3 regions of the Hyphomicrobium sp. DMF-1 genome follow, and region 3 is predicted to be linked to each of the others. Evidence: predicted binding sites of a transcription regulator. Region 3 holds the regulator's gene; each other region holds the start of a gene.

Region 1 (5,224 bases), 2.0 Mb from region 3:
CATGCTGGTGTCGGTGACGGAGCGCACGCGCGAGATCGGCCTCAGAATGGCGGTCGGAGGCCGCCGGCGGGATATCCTGCTCCAGTTTCTGGTCGAAGCCGTTTCCCTTTGCCTGTTGGGAGGGCTGATCGGCGTGGCCATTGGTGTTTCCGCCTCCACCATCATCGCTTTCGTGGCGGATTGGCCGGTTCTCGTCTCCCCGGCGGTGCTCGGCGGCGCCATGGCCGCGGCGGCGGCAACCGGAATATGTTTCGGATTGTTTCCGGCGCGGCGTGCCGCCCATCTTAATCCGATTGATGCGCTGCGAAGCGAATAGAGCGGTTTGCTATTCTTCTTCGCCTTGACGAAACCGCCGGAAATCTTTTACTGAACGGCACTGCGATGCGGCAGAACACTCTGCTTGGTCGCAACGTATTTCTCACCCGCGCAAGTTGCGAAAGTTTGTGGGCGTCCCTTTCATCAAGGACAGCTTTTTATCCATTTTGCAGATTTCGCATGCGTAGCGGAATTTGTCGCTCTATAAAGCGCCTATCGAACAGCCTTTGTGCGGCCTGGACGACGCATCAACGGAGTAACTAATGGCAAGCATCAACTACGATAAGATGTCGGTGAAGGAGCTGACGGATCACATTGCGCGCGCGCAGAAGGCGCTGAACGCGGCAAAGGATCGTGAGCGCTCCGAGCTGAAGCACAAGATTGCGTCTTTGGCTGAAAATGCGGGCTTTTCTGTTGGTGAGCTGTTCGGTGCGCGCGGCCGCGGCAAGGCCGTCGCCGTTAAGTACATGAACCCCGACAACCGCTCCGAGACCTGGACCGGCCGTGGCCGCAAGCCGAATTGGCTGGTGGCAAAGCTGAGCAAGGGTGCGAAAATCACCGATTTCGCTGTCTGATTTTTCTTGGTCGTAGAAGAGATTTAACGTGCGCCGCCGTAACCTCATTCGAAGGTCGGCGGCGCGTCGCTTTTAATGCGGCTCGTCGCGGCGATTGGACGCATAAGGAACATTGCGGAGCCGTCGAGTTGCTCTCGGATTGGCCACCCCCTTGGCAGGGCTGGCTGCGGATACAAGGACTCCGAAATAAAGGACGGGTTGGAGCATAAAAAAGCGCGGGTATTATTTACTCCGCCGACAAGGCGAGATGGCCATACTTCGGCCGCGCCCATTTCGGATCTGATCCACCCCACCCAGGGCTCGCGCATTGCCGGCTCGAGCAGGCCGGAAACGCCGAAGCAGGGACCGCCGGTAGGGCTCTCGAAAGAACGTTTAGCACTCACCGCTTGACACTGCTAGTACCCGTCCTCATATAGGCGCTGCGCAACGGGCGATCCTCCCTGACAGGACGCTGGCGCGTGCAACCTTCCAGGCGGCGACACCCGACCGTCCGCGGAATTTCTGCACAATATCAACAATTTCGTATCATGAGGGTTTACCCATGAAGTTCCGTCCCTTGCATGACCGCGTTGTCGTGAAGCGCGTCGAAGAGGACACCAAGACCGCTGGCGGCATCATCATTCCCGACACGGCCAAGGAAAAGCCCCAGCAGGGCGAAGTCGTCGCTGTCGGCCCTGGCGCCCGCGATGACCAGGGCAAGATCGTTGCCCTCGAGGTGAAGCCCGGTGACCGCGTTCTGTTCGGCAAGTGGTCCGGCACCGAGGTCAAGATCGACGGCGAGGATCTCCTCATCATGAAGGAGAGCGACATCCTCGGCATTCTCGAAGGCAAGTCGTCGGCCAAGAAGGCTGCTTAATCGAAATCCCCCCAAATTTCTAACGGAGTGCCAAAGATGGCAGCTAAAGACGTAAAGTTTTCGCAGGACGCTCGCGAGCGCATGCTGCGCGGTGTCGACATCCTCGCCAACGCGGTGAAGGTGACGCTCGGCCCCAAGGGCCGCAACGTCGTGATCGAGAAGAGCTTCGGCGCCCCCCGCATCACCAAGGACGGCGTGACGGTCGCCAAGGAGATCGAGCTCGAGGACAAGTTCGAGAACATGGGTGCGCAGATGCTGCGCGAGGTCGCGTCCAAGACCGCTGATCTCGCTGGCGACGGCACCACCACCGCCACCGTTCTCGCTCAGGCGATCGTCAAGGAAGGCGCCAAGTCGGTTGCAGCCGGCGCCAACCCGATGGACCTGAAGCGCGGCATCGACCTCGCTGTCCAGGCCGTCGTCGACGAGCTCAAGGCCAAGGCGAAGAAGGTCACCTCCAACGACGAGATCGCCCAGGTCGGCACCATCTCCGCCAACGGCGACACCGAGATCGGCGCCAAGATCGCCGAGGCCATGAAGAAGGTCGGCAACGAGGGTGTCATCACCGTCGAAGAGTCGAAGAGCCTCGAGACCGAGCTCGACGTCGTCGAGGGTATGCAGTTCGATCGCGGCTACCTCTCGCCCTACTTCATCACCAACGCCGACAAGATGATCGCGGAGCTCGACAGCCCGTACATCCTCATCCACGAGAAGAAGCTCTCGGGCCTCCAGGCCATGCTGCCCGTGCTTGAGGCTGTGGTTCAGACCGGCAAGCCGCTCCTCATCATCGCTGAGGACGTCGAGGGCGAGGCGCTTGCCACGCTCGTCGTCAACAAGCTGCGCGGCGGCCTCAAGGTCGCGGCCGTCAAGGCTCCGGGCTTCGGCGATCGCCGCAAGGCCATGCTCGAGGACATCGCGATCCTCACCGGCGGCACCGTGATCTCCGAGGACCTCGGCATCAAGCTTGAGACCGTGACGCTCGACATGCTCGGCCGCGCCAAGCGCGTGTCGATCGACAAGGAAAACACCACCATTGTCGACGGCTCGGGCAAGAAGGCCGACATCGAGGCCCGCGTGAAGCAGATCAAGGCTCAGATCGAGGAGACCTCGTCTGACTATGATCGCGAGAAGCTGCAGGAGCGCCTTGCCAAGCTCGCTGGCGGCGTGGCCGTCATCAAGGTCGGCGGCGCCACTGAGGTCGAGGTCAAGGAGAAGAAGGACCGCGTCGACGACGCGCTCCACGCCACCCGCGCGGCTGTCGAGGAAGGCATCGTTCCGGGCGGCGGCGTGGCCCTGCTCCGTTCGATCAAGGCCATCGACGCGCTCAAGGTCGAGGACGAGGATCAGAAGGTCGGCGTCAACATCGTGCGCCGCGCTCTTCAGGCTCCGGCCCGTCAGATCTTCCAGAACGCGGGCGAGGACGGCTCGGTCGTCGTTGGCAAGATCCTCGAGAACTCGAAGTACAACTTCGGCTTCAACGCTCAGTCGGGTGAGTACGTCGACCTCGTGTCGGCTGGCGTCATCGACCCGGCCAAGGTCGTCCGTTGCGCGCTTCAGGACGCGGCCTCTGTCGCTGGCCTCCTGATCACCACCGAGGCGATGGTTGCCGACAAGCCCAAGAAGGACGCGCCCGCCATGCCGATGGGCGGCGGCGGAATGGGCGGCATGGGCGGTATGGACTTCTAATTTAAGGAAGTTCACGCCTCGCTGCGATGCGAATGAAGGCCGGAGCGGTTCGCCGCTCCGGCCTTTTGACGTTCTTGGGCCCTCTTGCGATCGCGGGCAGGAGCCCCACATGCCAAAGTCAGTGAGATCTGAAACGAGCAAAGGGAGGTCACCATGCTCGCAATCGAGATCGAGGAGCACGCGCGCAAGCTGATGGAAGTGCAGGGCCCGAAGGCCATTGCCGAGGCCGCGCAGAAAGCCCGCACCTTCGAGGAGCAGGGTGCGGCGGAGCAGGCTGTGACCTGGCGCAAGATCGAGCAGGCCATGCTGCGCCTTCAGGGCCCGCGCGCGAAGTAGTCCGCGGCCTGCGGCCTACGTTCTATTCGCTTTGACAAGGTCGGAAAGCGCACGCGCAAGCAGAAGCTCGTCTTTCGGAAAATCTTCCGAGATCCACCAGTCTTCGAACGCGCGCACGACGCGCCCGATGGCCGGACCTTCGGAGAGTCCCACCTTCAGCAGGTCCGCGCCGCGAACCGGAAGCGTGGGAACCCGCCATCGGTTCGGCAGCACGAAGCGTCCGCGCCACCCGGAGTCGTCCGCGGCTGCTCCGCTCCGTGCCCACGCGAGAAGAACGCCGTCGCGAAAAGCCTCGACACCGAACCGGTAGAGATAGGCGCGCGCCTCGCGCTCCGCCGTGTCTGGGTGAAAGGCAGGTTCAGGGAGAGCGAGCCGCGAGAGCCGGTCCGCCTCCGCGTTCGAGAGGCGAAGCCTTGCGGCTAAGTCTGCAAGCACTCGCCCCGGCCTCGGATGCGCGAGAGCCGCGAGCCCGAGCACGGGATCGTTGTCGCGGGAAAGACCGGCCTCGATAGCGCAAAGCTTGGCGAACGTCGGCACGTCGCCCTCCGCACCGACGAGCTTCTGCACGAGACCGGCGTCCGCCATCACGGCAACAGTTTCCACCGCATGGGGTGCCGCGAGCAGCCGAAGCAGTTCTGCCCGGATGCGCTCGGCCGAAAGCTGATCGAGACCGGACGCGAGCGCGATCGACGCGGCGAGGCCGTCGGCGTCGGGCCGGCCCGATGCATATTCGGCCGTGAAGCGGAAGAACCGCAGAATGCGCAGATAATCCTCGCGAATACGGTCCTCGGCATTGCCGATGAAGCGAACGCGGCGTGCGAGCAGGTCCTCGTATCCGCCAAGCGGATCGTGAACGGTGCCGCTCGCGTCGCAATAAAGCGCGTTGATGGTGAAGTCGCGCCGCTGCGCGTCCTCGGCCCAGTCCGTGGTGAACGTGACGCGCGCCTTTCGCCCGAAGGTCTCGATGTCCCGCCGGAGCGTCGTCACCTCGATCGGCTGATGGTGGGCAATGACGGTGACAGTGCCGTGCGCCAAGCCGGTCGGCACGGCGCCGAGCCCGGCCGCTTCCGCGATCCGGATAACGTCGTCGGGGAGCGCAGTGGTGGCGATGTCGACGTCCTTCACGGGCTTCCCGAGCAGCGCGTTGCGGATCGCTCCGCCCACGACGCGCGCGCCGTATCCGCCCTGCTCGAGCGCGCCGAGCACGGCCCGCGTGCCTGCGCTCGAAAGCCACGGAGCACCCGCGAGGCTCGGGGGCACGGGATCACGCGTGTCGCTGCTCATCGTATGCTCACTCGATATGGCTCGGGACGATCTTTCCGTCCTTCATGATCGAGGGCTGGTAGTGCTGGCCGGGCTTGCCGCCCGAGGACGTCCCGAAGATCGCGAGCGTGACGATGACGAGCAAGGCCCCGCTCGCGAACAGCCAGAGGAGCGGAGCGTCATCGAGAATGCCCGA
Region 2 (5,224 bases), 2.0 Mb from region 3:
GTTGCCGAGCTTCGGGCTGCACGGAAAGTCGGTGCGCGTCCGGTGTTCACGATCGAACCCGGCTATCCGCCCGCGCTCGCCGCCGTCGATGCGCCCCCGCCGCTGCTCTACGTAAAGGGACGGCCGGAGCTGCTGGCTGCCCCGTGCGTCGCAATCGTCGGCTCGCGGCAGGCTTCGGCCGCCGGCACGAAGCTCTCCCGCCTCTTTGCACGGGAGCTCGCGGAGGGCGGCCTCGTCATCGTGTCAGGGCTTGCACGCGGCATCGACGCGGCCGCGCACGAGGCGAGCCTGGCCTACGGCACTGTTGCCGTGCTCGCGGGCGGCGTGGACATCATCTATCCGCCGGAGCACGAGACGCTTCAGGCCCGCATCGGAGAGGAAGGCTGCCTGCTGACAGAGCAGCCGCCGGGCTTCGTTCCCCGCGCCAAGGATTTCCCGCGCCGCAACCGGCTGATCTCCGGCATCTCGCTCGGCGTGATCGTCATCGAAGCGGCGCGGCGTTCGGGCACTCTGGTCACGGCACGCTTCGCGGGTGAGCAGGGCCGCGAGGTCTTCGCCGTGCCGGGACACCCTCTGGATCCCCGCGCAGAGGGCACGAACCAACTCCTCAAATCAGGTGCGACCCTCGTCACCGAGCCGCGTGACGTGCTCGATGTGCTGGCCCCTCAACTCGCACGACAACACAAGGGGTTGACGGAAGATCGCCTGGCCAGCTTCACACCTGAACCCGCGCCCGAGCCTCAGACGACGCGCGCATCCGAGCCTGGAGATCGGGAACGCGAGCGGGTGCTGGCCGCACTCGGCCCCAACCCCATCGATATCGACGAGGTCGTTCGCGCGACGGCGCTTGACGCTCGGGAGGTGCGCATTGTCCTCATGGAGCTGGATCTTGCCGGCGAAATTGCACGCCATGGTTCGCAAATGGTGTCACGGGCCGTCAGGTAGGCGCCCGTGTCTACCGCGCATCCTTGGCGCGCAACCGGGCTTCGGTATTGGCTAAATCGAGAAGTCCCGCCAAGGTTTCGAGCCTGTTGTTGCGCGCCATATCTCTCAACTCTATAATAAGATCAGCCATGTACTCAATCTGCGCTCTAATTTGAGATGCAGACCCTCCATTGGCGGGTATTTTTTCACTGTGGCTAATCTTCAACGGCGTTCCCCTACTTGCCGATCGTCTTCTGAATTTTAAGTTCCCGCGCGAGACGTCCAACACGTTAACGCAACTTTAGGGCGAATCAAGATCATTTTTATGCAATCTTAGATTTTATACAGGTTGCCTCTCCCGCCCGCCTTCGCCCCCTCCTCGCCTTGACACTCCGGCGTGCTGACCTCTAGAACCGCGGATCGTCTGGCACTCCACTCGTTACAGTGCCATCGACAGATCGCGCTGAGCCGCGCGGCCTCCCCCAAGCCCCTACTGGAGTTCAAATTTCTCATGAAGTTTCGTCCCCTGCACGATCGCGTCGTCGTCAAGCGCGTGGATAGCGAAACCAAGACCTCGGGCGGCATCATCATCCCCGATACCGCGACCGAAAAGCCCCAGCAGGGCGAGGTTCTGGCCGCCGGTCCGGGCACGCGCGACGAAACCGGCAAGCTCGTGCCGCTCGACATCAAGGCGGGCGACAAGGTGCTGTTCGGCAAGTGGAGCGGCACGGAGGTGAAGATCGACGGCACAGACGTCCTGATCCTCAAGGAAAGCGACATTCTCGGCGTGATCGAGAAGTAAGCGCGACGCCTGCGCAACCTCGACGGCAAGGGCCCCGAACACTCGCGGCCCGCCGTTCGTTTTCGGCCTTTTTCCGTTTCCCTCACATCGGAGCTTGCCATCATGGCTGCCAAAGACGTCCGCTTTTCCGCCGATGCCCGCGAGAAGATTCTGCGCGGTGTCGACATCCTTGCCAACGCCGTCAAAGTCACCCTCGGCCCCAAGGGCCGCAACGTCGTGATCGAGCGCAGCTTCGGCGCGCCGCGCACCACCAAGGACGGCGTCTCGGTCGCCAAGGAGATCGAGCTCGAGGACCGGCTCGAGAACATGGGCGCGCAGATGGTGCGCGAAGCCGCCCAGAAGACCAACGACCTTGCCGGTGACGGCACCACCACCGCTTGCGTGCTGACCCAGGCCATCGTGCGCGAAGGCCTCAAGGCGGTCGCTGCGGGCATGAACCCGATGGACCTGAAGCGCGGCATCGAGAAGGCCGTCGTGCAGGTGATCGAGGAGATCGGCAAGAAGTCGAAGAAGGTCAAGAACTCCGCCGAGATCGCGCAGGTCGGCACCATCTCCGCCAACGGCGAGAAGGCGATCGGCGAGATGATCGCGGAAGCGATGCAGAGGGTCGGCAACGAAGGCGTCATCACCGTCGAGGAGGCCAAGAGCCTCGAGACCGAGCTGGACGTCGTCGAGGGTATGCAGTTCGATCGCGGCTACCTCTCGCCCTACTTCATCACCAACGCCGACAAGATGATCGCGGAGCTGGACGACCCCTACATCCTCATCCACGAGAAGAAGCTGTCGAGCCTGCAGTCGCTGCTGCCGGTGCTCGAAGCCGTCGTTCAGACCGGCAAGCCGCTCCTCATCATCGCTGAAGAGGTCGAGGGTGAGGCGCTGGCCACGCTCGTCGTCAACAAGCTGCGCGGCGGCCTCAAGATCGCGGCCGTCAAGGCTCCGGGCTTCGGCGATCGCCGCAAGGCCATGCTGGAGGACATCGCCGTTCTCACCCGCGGCCAGACCATCAGCGAGGATCTCGGCATCAAGCTCGAGACCGTGACGCTCGACATGCTCGGCCGCGCCAAGCGCGTCTCGATCACGAAGGACAACACCGTGATCGTCGACGGCGCTGGAAAGAAGAAGGAGATCGAGGCCCGCGTCAGCCAGATCAAGGCGCAGATCGAGGAGACCTCGTCCGACTACGATCGCGAGAAGCTGCAGGAGCGCCTTGCGAAGCTTGCCGGCGGCGTGGCCGTCATCAAGGTCGGCGGCGCCACCGAGGTGGAAGTGAAGGAGCGCAAGGATCGCGTCGACGACGCGCTCAACGCGACCCGCGCGGCCGTCGAGGAAGGCGTGGTGCCGGGCGGCGGCGTGGCCCTTCTCAAGGCCACGAACGCCATCTCGGTCAAGGGTGACAACGACGACCAGACCGCGGGCATCGCCATCGTGAAGCGCGCGCTGCAGGCTCCGATCCGCCAGATCGCCGAGAACGCCGGCACCGAAGGCTCCATCGTCGTCGGCCGCGTGCTGGAAGGCAAGGGCGCCAACTTCGGCTACGACGCCCAGGCCGACGAGTACGGCGATCTGATCGAGAAGGGCATCATCGACCCGGCCAAGGTCGTGCGCACCGCTCTCCAGGATGCCGCGTCGATCGCGAGCCTCCTCATCACGACGGAAGCGGCCATTGCCGAAGCACCGAAGAAGGACGCGGCCCCCTCGGCTGGTCCGGTCGGCGGCGGCTTCGACATGTAAAGCGCACTCGCGCCACCTTACGGACAAAACGCCCGCGGAAGTTCGCTTCCGCGGGCGTTTTGCTGTCTGAGACATGTCAGGAAAACCAATCCTTAAGATCAGTTTTTCTTATCGTATTTATTCGACAATAATATTTGTTCTTATGTCATCGGTGCGCTACTTGTCTGGAACAACTCTAAACAGGCGAGTACATAATGAGGAAGCCAACGCCGACGACGCGCGCCGATGCGCCGGTCGCGGATATTCGGGATGTGCGGACCATGGCTCCGCTCCGCCCCTCCGCTTCCAGGACGATGGAACGCTCGATCGTCAGCGCCGCCAGCGCATCAGGGAGCACCACCGTCTAAAGCCCCCCGTGATGAGCTCGTCATGACCGCCGTCACCCTGCCACGGCAATATCGCCGAAGAGCCTTTGCCTAGACCCGCGCGAAGGACGGCAGCCTGGATTTCGCACCAACTCCAACAGACTTACCGGACACGATCGGAGAAAAACATGGACGCAAAAACGGATGACAAGGGCCCGGGCAAGTGCCCGGTGGCACACGGGGCTAGCCTCGCCTCAAGCACCGCGATGAGATCGAACCGGGACTGGTGGCCGAACCAGTTGAACCTCAAGATCCTCCATCAGCACTCCGCCCTCTCCGATCCCATGGGAGAGGCTTTCAACTACGCCGAGGAATTCCAGAAGCTCGACTACGAGGCCCTGAAGAAGGACCTTCGCGCGCTGATGACGGAGTCGCAGGACTGGTGGCCGGCTGACTTCGGCCACTACGGACCCCTCTTCATCCGCATGGCTTGGCACAGCGCCGGCACCTACCGTACCGGCGACGGGCGTGGCGGCGCCGGTGCAGGCCAGCAGCGTTTCGCGCCGCTCAACAGCTGGCCGGACAACGTCAGCCTCGACAAGGCCCGGCGCCTGCTGTGGCCGCTCAAGCAGAAGTACGGCAAGAAGATCTCGTGGGCCGATCTCATGATCCTCGCGGGCAACGTCGCGCTGGAGTCGATGGGCTTCAAGACCTTCGGCTTCGCGGGCGGTCGCGCGGACGTGTGGGAGCCCGAGGAAGACGTCTATTGGGGCAGCGAAACCGCCTGGCTCGCGACCAGCGACAAACCCAACAGCCGCTATTCGGGCGACCGTGACCTCGAGAACCCGCTTGCCGCCGTGCAGATGGGCCTCATCTACGTCAACCCGGAAGGCCCCGACGGCAATCCGGACCCGATCGCAGCGGCCAAGGATATCCGCGAGACCTTCGCGCGCATGGCGATGAACGACGAGGAGACCGTCGCGCTCATCGCGGGCGGCCATACGTTTGGCAAGACCCATGGCGCGGCCGCGGCCTCCCATTGCGGCCCCGAGCCCGAGGCAGCCGGCCTTGAGGAGCAGGGCCTCGGCTGGAAGAACAGCTTCGGCACCGGCAAGGGCGGCGACACGATCACCAGCGGTCTCGAGGTCACCTGGACCACGACGCCGACGAAGTGGAGCAACAATTTCTTCTGGAACCTGTTCGGCTACGAATGGGAGCTGACGAAGAGCCCGGCTGGCGCGCATCAGTGGACGCCGAAGCATGGCATGGGCGCCAACACGGTGCCGGACGCGCACGACCCCTCGAAGCGTCATGCGCCGTCTATGCTGACCACGGACCTCTCGCTGCGCTTCGACCCGGCCTACGAGAAGATCTCGCGGCGCTTCTTCGAGAACCCGGATCAGTTCGCAGATGCCTTCGCGCGCGCCTGGTTCAAGCTCACCCACCGCGATATGGGGCCGCG
Region 3 (5,224 bases):
AGGGCAAGCTTGTCGTTGCGCAGGTCGATGCCCTGCTCCTTCTTGAACTCGTCGGCGAGATAGCTGACGAGCTTCATGTCGAAGTCTTCACCGCCGAGGAACGTGTCGCCGTTCGTGCTCTTCACTTCGAACACGCCGTCGCCGATCTCGAGGATCGAAATATCGAACGTACCGCCGCCGAGATCGTAGACCGCGATCGTCTTGGCGCCCGTCTTCTTGTCGAGGCCATAGGCAAGCGCAGCCGCCGTCGGCTCGTTGATGATGCGAAGCACCTCGAGCCCGGCGATCCTGCCGGCATCCTTGGTCGCCTGACGCTGGGCGTCGTTGAAATAGGCAGGCACCGTGATCACGGCCTGCGTCACGGTCTCGCCGAGCTTGGCTTCCGCGGTCTCCTTCATCTTCTGGAGAATGAAGGCAGAGATCTGCTGGGGCGAATACTGCTTGCCGTGGGCTTCCACCCAGGCATCGCCGCCCGGACCCTTCACGATGGTGTAGGGAACGAGCTTCTTGTCCTTCTCGACCATCGGATCGTCGTAGCGACGGCCGATCAGGCGCTTGATCGCGAAGAACGTGTTGGTCGGATTGGTGACAGCCTGGCGCTTGGCCGGAAGGCCGACAAGACGCTCGCCATCGTCCGCGAAGGCCACGATGGACGGCGTCGTATTCACGCCTTCGGCATTCTCGAGCACGCGGGGCTTGCCCCCATCCATGACAGCGACGCACGAGTTGGTTGTGCCGAGGTCGATACCGATGACTTTTGCCATGTCTCCGAAATTCCTCTTCGTTGCGGCAGACCGTCCGGACCCAAATTAGGCCGGCGCCCGGTTTTGTCCGTTAGCCTCCGGATTTGGAGGCTTGGGATACGGTCCCCAAGGAGAACAATTGATGATGCGAACTTATATAGGGCGAGGTTTTCGGCGCACAACGGGCACCGCTCACCGTCGCAGCATCAATTTTGGGGCCACTGCTTTAACACTCCTCACGGCGCTTCGCGCAAGCCTTTTGCGGGAATGGCGCTCATGGCGCTGAAACCCGCGGGGGCAAATGGCGCCATGCCTGCAGTTGCCGGCGCAAATCGCTGGAAGACAACGGCCTGAGGCATCAATTCGACCCCAGAGCACCGGCCGCTACCAAGCGCCGCATCCGGCATGAAATTCAGCGCGCGGGAGACGGCCGGCTTTCACTCGATATGCTTGATCAAGTGTTACCGATCGGTACCCTGCCCGCGCGCCCTGACGTGAGAGCGCGCCCTCAGACCGAGGTGTCGCTCCCCGGCGAGGCCTCGGACGCGGGCGCGTCTCCGCCGCCGGCCTCGTCCGCCCCCTCCGCGGCCGGGGCCTTGGAAGGCTTCGATCCTCCTTTTGCCACGACCACCATGGCCGGACGGAGCACGCGATCCTCGATCACGTAGCCCGACTGGTAGACTTCGAGGATCGTGCCGGGGGCCACGTCCGCGTTCTGCATCTCCATCATCGCCTGATGCTGGTGCGGGTTGAACGGCTCCCCCTTGGGGGTGATGCGGCGAACGCCATTGCGCTCGAGCACGTTGAGGAACTCGCGCTCCGTCATGCTGACGCCCTCGACCAGCGCCTTGAGCGCGGCGTCCTGATCGGCCGCGCCGGCGGGCACCGCTTGGATGGCGCGCTCGAAGTTATCGGCGACGTTCACCACGTCGCGGGCAAACTTGGTGATCGCATACTTCGCGGTTTCCTCACGCTCGCGCTCGAGGCGCTTGCGGACGTTGTCCATCTCCGCATGCGCCCTCAGAAGGCGGTCGGTCAGATCCGAAACCTGTCCCTTGAGGGTATCGACCTCCGCTCCGAGCCGCAGCACCTCCTCGGCCGCGTTGGCAGGCGCATCGGAGGGAGCTTCGCCCGCACCACTTGCTGCATTGGGATTCGTCGTCTCGTCAGCCATGACATCTCCGCGTCGATGCGAACTGGGTTGAACGCCGTCTCGGGTGCGGCCGATCGAACGGCCACCGAAGGCGCACACGTGCGCCCGATATCAGCCGCCAACCAGGAAAAATCAAGCCAGCACGCGGCTAACCAGCCGCGCCGTATAGTCAACCATCGGAATGATACGGGCATAGTTGAGCCGCGTCGGGCCAATAACACCCAAAACGCCGACAACTTTGCGGTCTCCGTCGTGGAACGGCGCGACGATCAGCGACGAGCCGGAAAGCGAGAACAGCTTGTTCTCCGAGCCGATAAAAATGCGCACGCCGTCGGCATGTTCCGCGAGCCCCAGGATCTGCGACAGGTCCCGCTTGGTTTCGAGATCGTCGAAAAGCTGTCGAATCCGCGCCAAGTCCTCGATCGCGGTCAGATCCTTGAGCAGATTGGCCTGTCCGCGCACGATCAGGCTCTTGCGATCGTCCAGCGTGCCTGACCACTCGGCGAGCCCCGCCTTGATCACCTTCTGCGTCAGCTTGTCGAGCTCGGCCCGCGCCTGACCCAGCTCCGCCTCCATCGAGGCGCGCGCCTCGGGAATGGTGAGCCCGCGGATGTGCGCATTGAGATAGTTCGCAGCCTCCGTGAGCGCCGAGGGCGGAAGCCCGGCCGGAATGTCGATCAACCGGTTCTCGACGTTTTGGTCTTCGTCAACGAGGATGACGAGCGCCTTGGTCGGCTCGATCGGCACGAAATCGATGTGCTTCAGCCGCGCGACCTGCTTCTCCGCGAGCACCACGCCCGCGCAATGGGAAAGGCCGGAGATCATCTCGCCGGCTTCCATCAGCACCTGGTCCAGCGACTTGGTGCGCTTGACGGCGATCTGCGCCTCGATTTTCCGCCGCTCCTCCTCGCTGAGGTCGCCGACCTCCAAGAGGCCGTCGACGAACATCCTGAGCCCGGATTGCGTCGGCAGCCGCCCGGCCGAGGTGTGCGGCGCATAGATGAGGCCCGCGTGCTCGAGGTCGCTCATCACGTTACGGATCGACGCGGGCGAAAGGGCCATCGGCAGCACGCGCGACAGGTTGCGCGAGCCGACGGGCTCGCCCGTCGCCAGATAGCTGTCCACGATCTCGCGAAGGATCGTGCGCGAGCGTTCACTGAGCTTTTTGATTTCGGATTGAGGGTCGGACATCGAGTTACCGGTCATGCGGCGTCGGCCGTCGCGGGAGACCCTAAAAAATGGCGAGGCTGCTCGTCAATGCAAGACCAAGTTCACCCCCGCGAACACCCGCCGCTAAGTTGAGCGTGCACGTCGGAAAGAGAGCCCCCGGACCGGCGAGCAGGCCCGGAATTGGAGGTTGATCCGGACTGAGCCCTCCCGTAGGGTCGCGCGAATTACCAGGATACGAGGGGTGAGGGCGCCTGCGCGCCCCTGATCCTCCATAGAGAATCGAGATCCCATGCGCCCCTCCAAACGCCAGCCAGGCGAGCTTCGCCGCGTCTCCCTCGAGCGCGCGGTGTCCATGCACGCCGAAGGGTCCTGCCTCATCAAGTTCGGCAACACCCATGTGCTGTGCACCGCGAGCCTCGAGGAGCGCATTCCACCGTGGCTCAAGGGCCAGGGGCGAGGCTGGGTCACGGCCGAATACGGCATGCTGCCCCGCGCCACCAGCGAGCGCACCCGCCGCGAGGCCGCGGTCGGCAACCAGTCCGGACGCACCCAGGAGATCCAGCGCCTGATCGGCCGCGCCCTTCGCGCCGTCGTGGACCTCCCCAAGCTCGGTGAGCGCCAGATCTCCATCGACTGCGACGTCATCCAGGCCGACGGCGGCACGCGCACTGCCGCCATAACCGGCGCCTGGGTCGCGCTCCACGACTGCATCCAGTGGATGAAGCTGCGGGACATGGTCAAGGACGGGGTCCTGCGCGACCACGTCGCCGCCGTCTCCGCGGGCCTCTACAAAGGCGCGCCCGTCCTCGATCTGGATTATGCTGAGGACTCGGCCGCGGACGCGGATTCGAACTTCGTCATGACCGGGGCCGGCGGCATCGTCGAGGTGCAGGGCACGGCCGAGACGGTCGCCTTCAGCCAGGAAAGCTTCGACCAGTTGATGGTGCTCGCCCGCAAGGGCATCGCCGAGTTGGTCGAGTTGCAGAAGCTCACGGTGGCCTGACGGCGTCTTGAACCAAGGCCTGCTGCCGACCGCCTGAGAACAGGAGCACGCCATGCTCGCTGGGCACTTGGCTCTCGTCACGGCCGCCGTCTTCACCGGCGCGGCCGTCTACATCAACTTCGCCGAGCAACCGGCTCGCCTTCAGCTCGATGACCGCGCCCTGCTGGCGGAATGGAAACCCAGCTACAAGCGCGGCTTCGCCATGCAGGCACCGCTCGCCGTGATCGGCTTCCTTCTCGCGCTCTCGGCCTGGTGGACCACCGGCGATTGGCGCTGGATCGCAGGCGGCCTCGTCATCATTGCCAACTGGCCGTTCACCCTCATCGCCATCATGCCGACCAACACCCGGCTGCTCGCCACGCCCTCCGGATCGGCCGGCCCCGACACGCGCGCACTCATTGAGAAGTGGGGCGGTCTCCACGCCATCCGGACCGCACTCGGCGCCCTGTCGACCGTGATATTCCTGTGGGCGCTCAACTAGCCCCTCCTCAGCCTCGCGGGAAAAGAGGAGAAATCACCAGATGCCGCCAACTGCGATCCTCGAAACCGTGCTTTACGCCGGCGATCTCGCCGCCGCGGAGACTTTCTACAGCGGTGTGCTGGGCTTGAAGCTTTATGCCAAGACCGAAGGCCGCCACATCTTCTATAAGCTCGAAGGCCAGATGCTTCTGATCTTCAACCCGCAAGCAACGCGCAAATCCATGGGCGGCCCCCTGCCCGTGCCGGCCCACGGCGCGGAAGGCGAAGGCCACGTCTGCTTCGCGGCAACCTCGTTCGAGATCGAAGCCTGGCGCCATCGCCTCGCCGACTTCGACGTCGCGATCGAGGCAGACTTCACCTGGCCATCGGGCGGCCGTTCGATTTACGTGCGCGACCCGGCCGGCAACTCCGTCGAGTTCGCCGAGCCGCGCATCTGGGGATTTGACGAATGAAGCAGTTGGCGCCTGGAAGCCGTCTCGTGGTGGCGAGCCACAATCCCGGCAAGGTGTGGGAGATCAAGGAGCTGATCGCGCCTTACGGCTTCGATGCCGTCTCTGCCGGTGACCTCGGCCTCGCCGAACCTGAGGAGACCGAGCCCACCTTCGAGGGCAACGCGCGCCTCAAGGCACTCGCGGCCGCCGAGGGCTCGGGCCTGCCCGCGCTCGCCGACGATTC

The links. Region 3 encodes HrcA, which represses chaperone genes, less so after heat shock. Its sites were predicted from a motif close to GTTAGCACTCNCNNNNNGNGAGTGCTAAC; they were not measured.
Region 1: groES (co-chaperone GroES) is a predicted target of HrcA. The motif match lies at 1,262-1,290, and genes of this name have one in related genera.
Region 2: PE058_RS17005 (co-chaperone GroES) is a predicted target of HrcA. The motif match lies at 1,348-1,376, and genes of this name have one in related genera.

What each region holds. Positions count from the first base shown of each region.
Region 1 is NZ_CP115706.1:3,724,998-3,730,221, reverse strand. Features, by position in the region: gene PE058_RS17075 (ABC transporter permease) at 1-316, shown strand, start outside; gene PE058_RS17070 (H-NS histone family protein) at 579-890, shown strand; gene groES (co-chaperone GroES) at 1,432-1,746, shown strand; gene groL (chaperonin GroEL) at 1,783-3,429, shown strand; gene PE058_RS17055 (hypothetical protein) at 3,583-3,765, shown strand; gene PE058_RS17050 (CCA tRNA nucleotidyltransferase) at 3,781-5,049, opposite strand; gene PE058_RS17045 (DUF6111 family protein) at 5,057-5,224, opposite strand, start outside.
Region 2 is NZ_CP115706.1:3,712,453-3,717,676, forward strand. Features, by position in the region: gene dprA (DNA-processing protein DprA) at 1-945, shown strand, start outside; gene PE058_RS17005 (co-chaperone GroES) at 1,436-1,726, shown strand; gene groL (chaperonin GroEL) at 1,829-3,457, shown strand; gene katG (catalase/peroxidase HPI) at 3,951-5,224, shown strand, end outside.
Region 3 is NZ_CP115706.1:950,776-955,999, reverse strand. Features, by position in the region: gene dnaK (molecular chaperone DnaK) at 1-764, opposite strand, end outside; gene grpE (nucleotide exchange factor GrpE) at 1,252-1,917, opposite strand; gene hrcA (heat-inducible transcriptional repressor HrcA) at 2,029-3,102, opposite strand; gene rph (ribonuclease PH) at 3,356-4,069, shown strand; gene PE058_RS04290 (DUF1772 domain-containing protein) at 4,122-4,550, shown strand; gene PE058_RS04285 (VOC family protein) at 4,591-5,001, shown strand; gene rdgB (RdgB/HAM1 family non-canonical purine NTP pyrophosphatase) at 4,998-5,224, shown strand, end outside.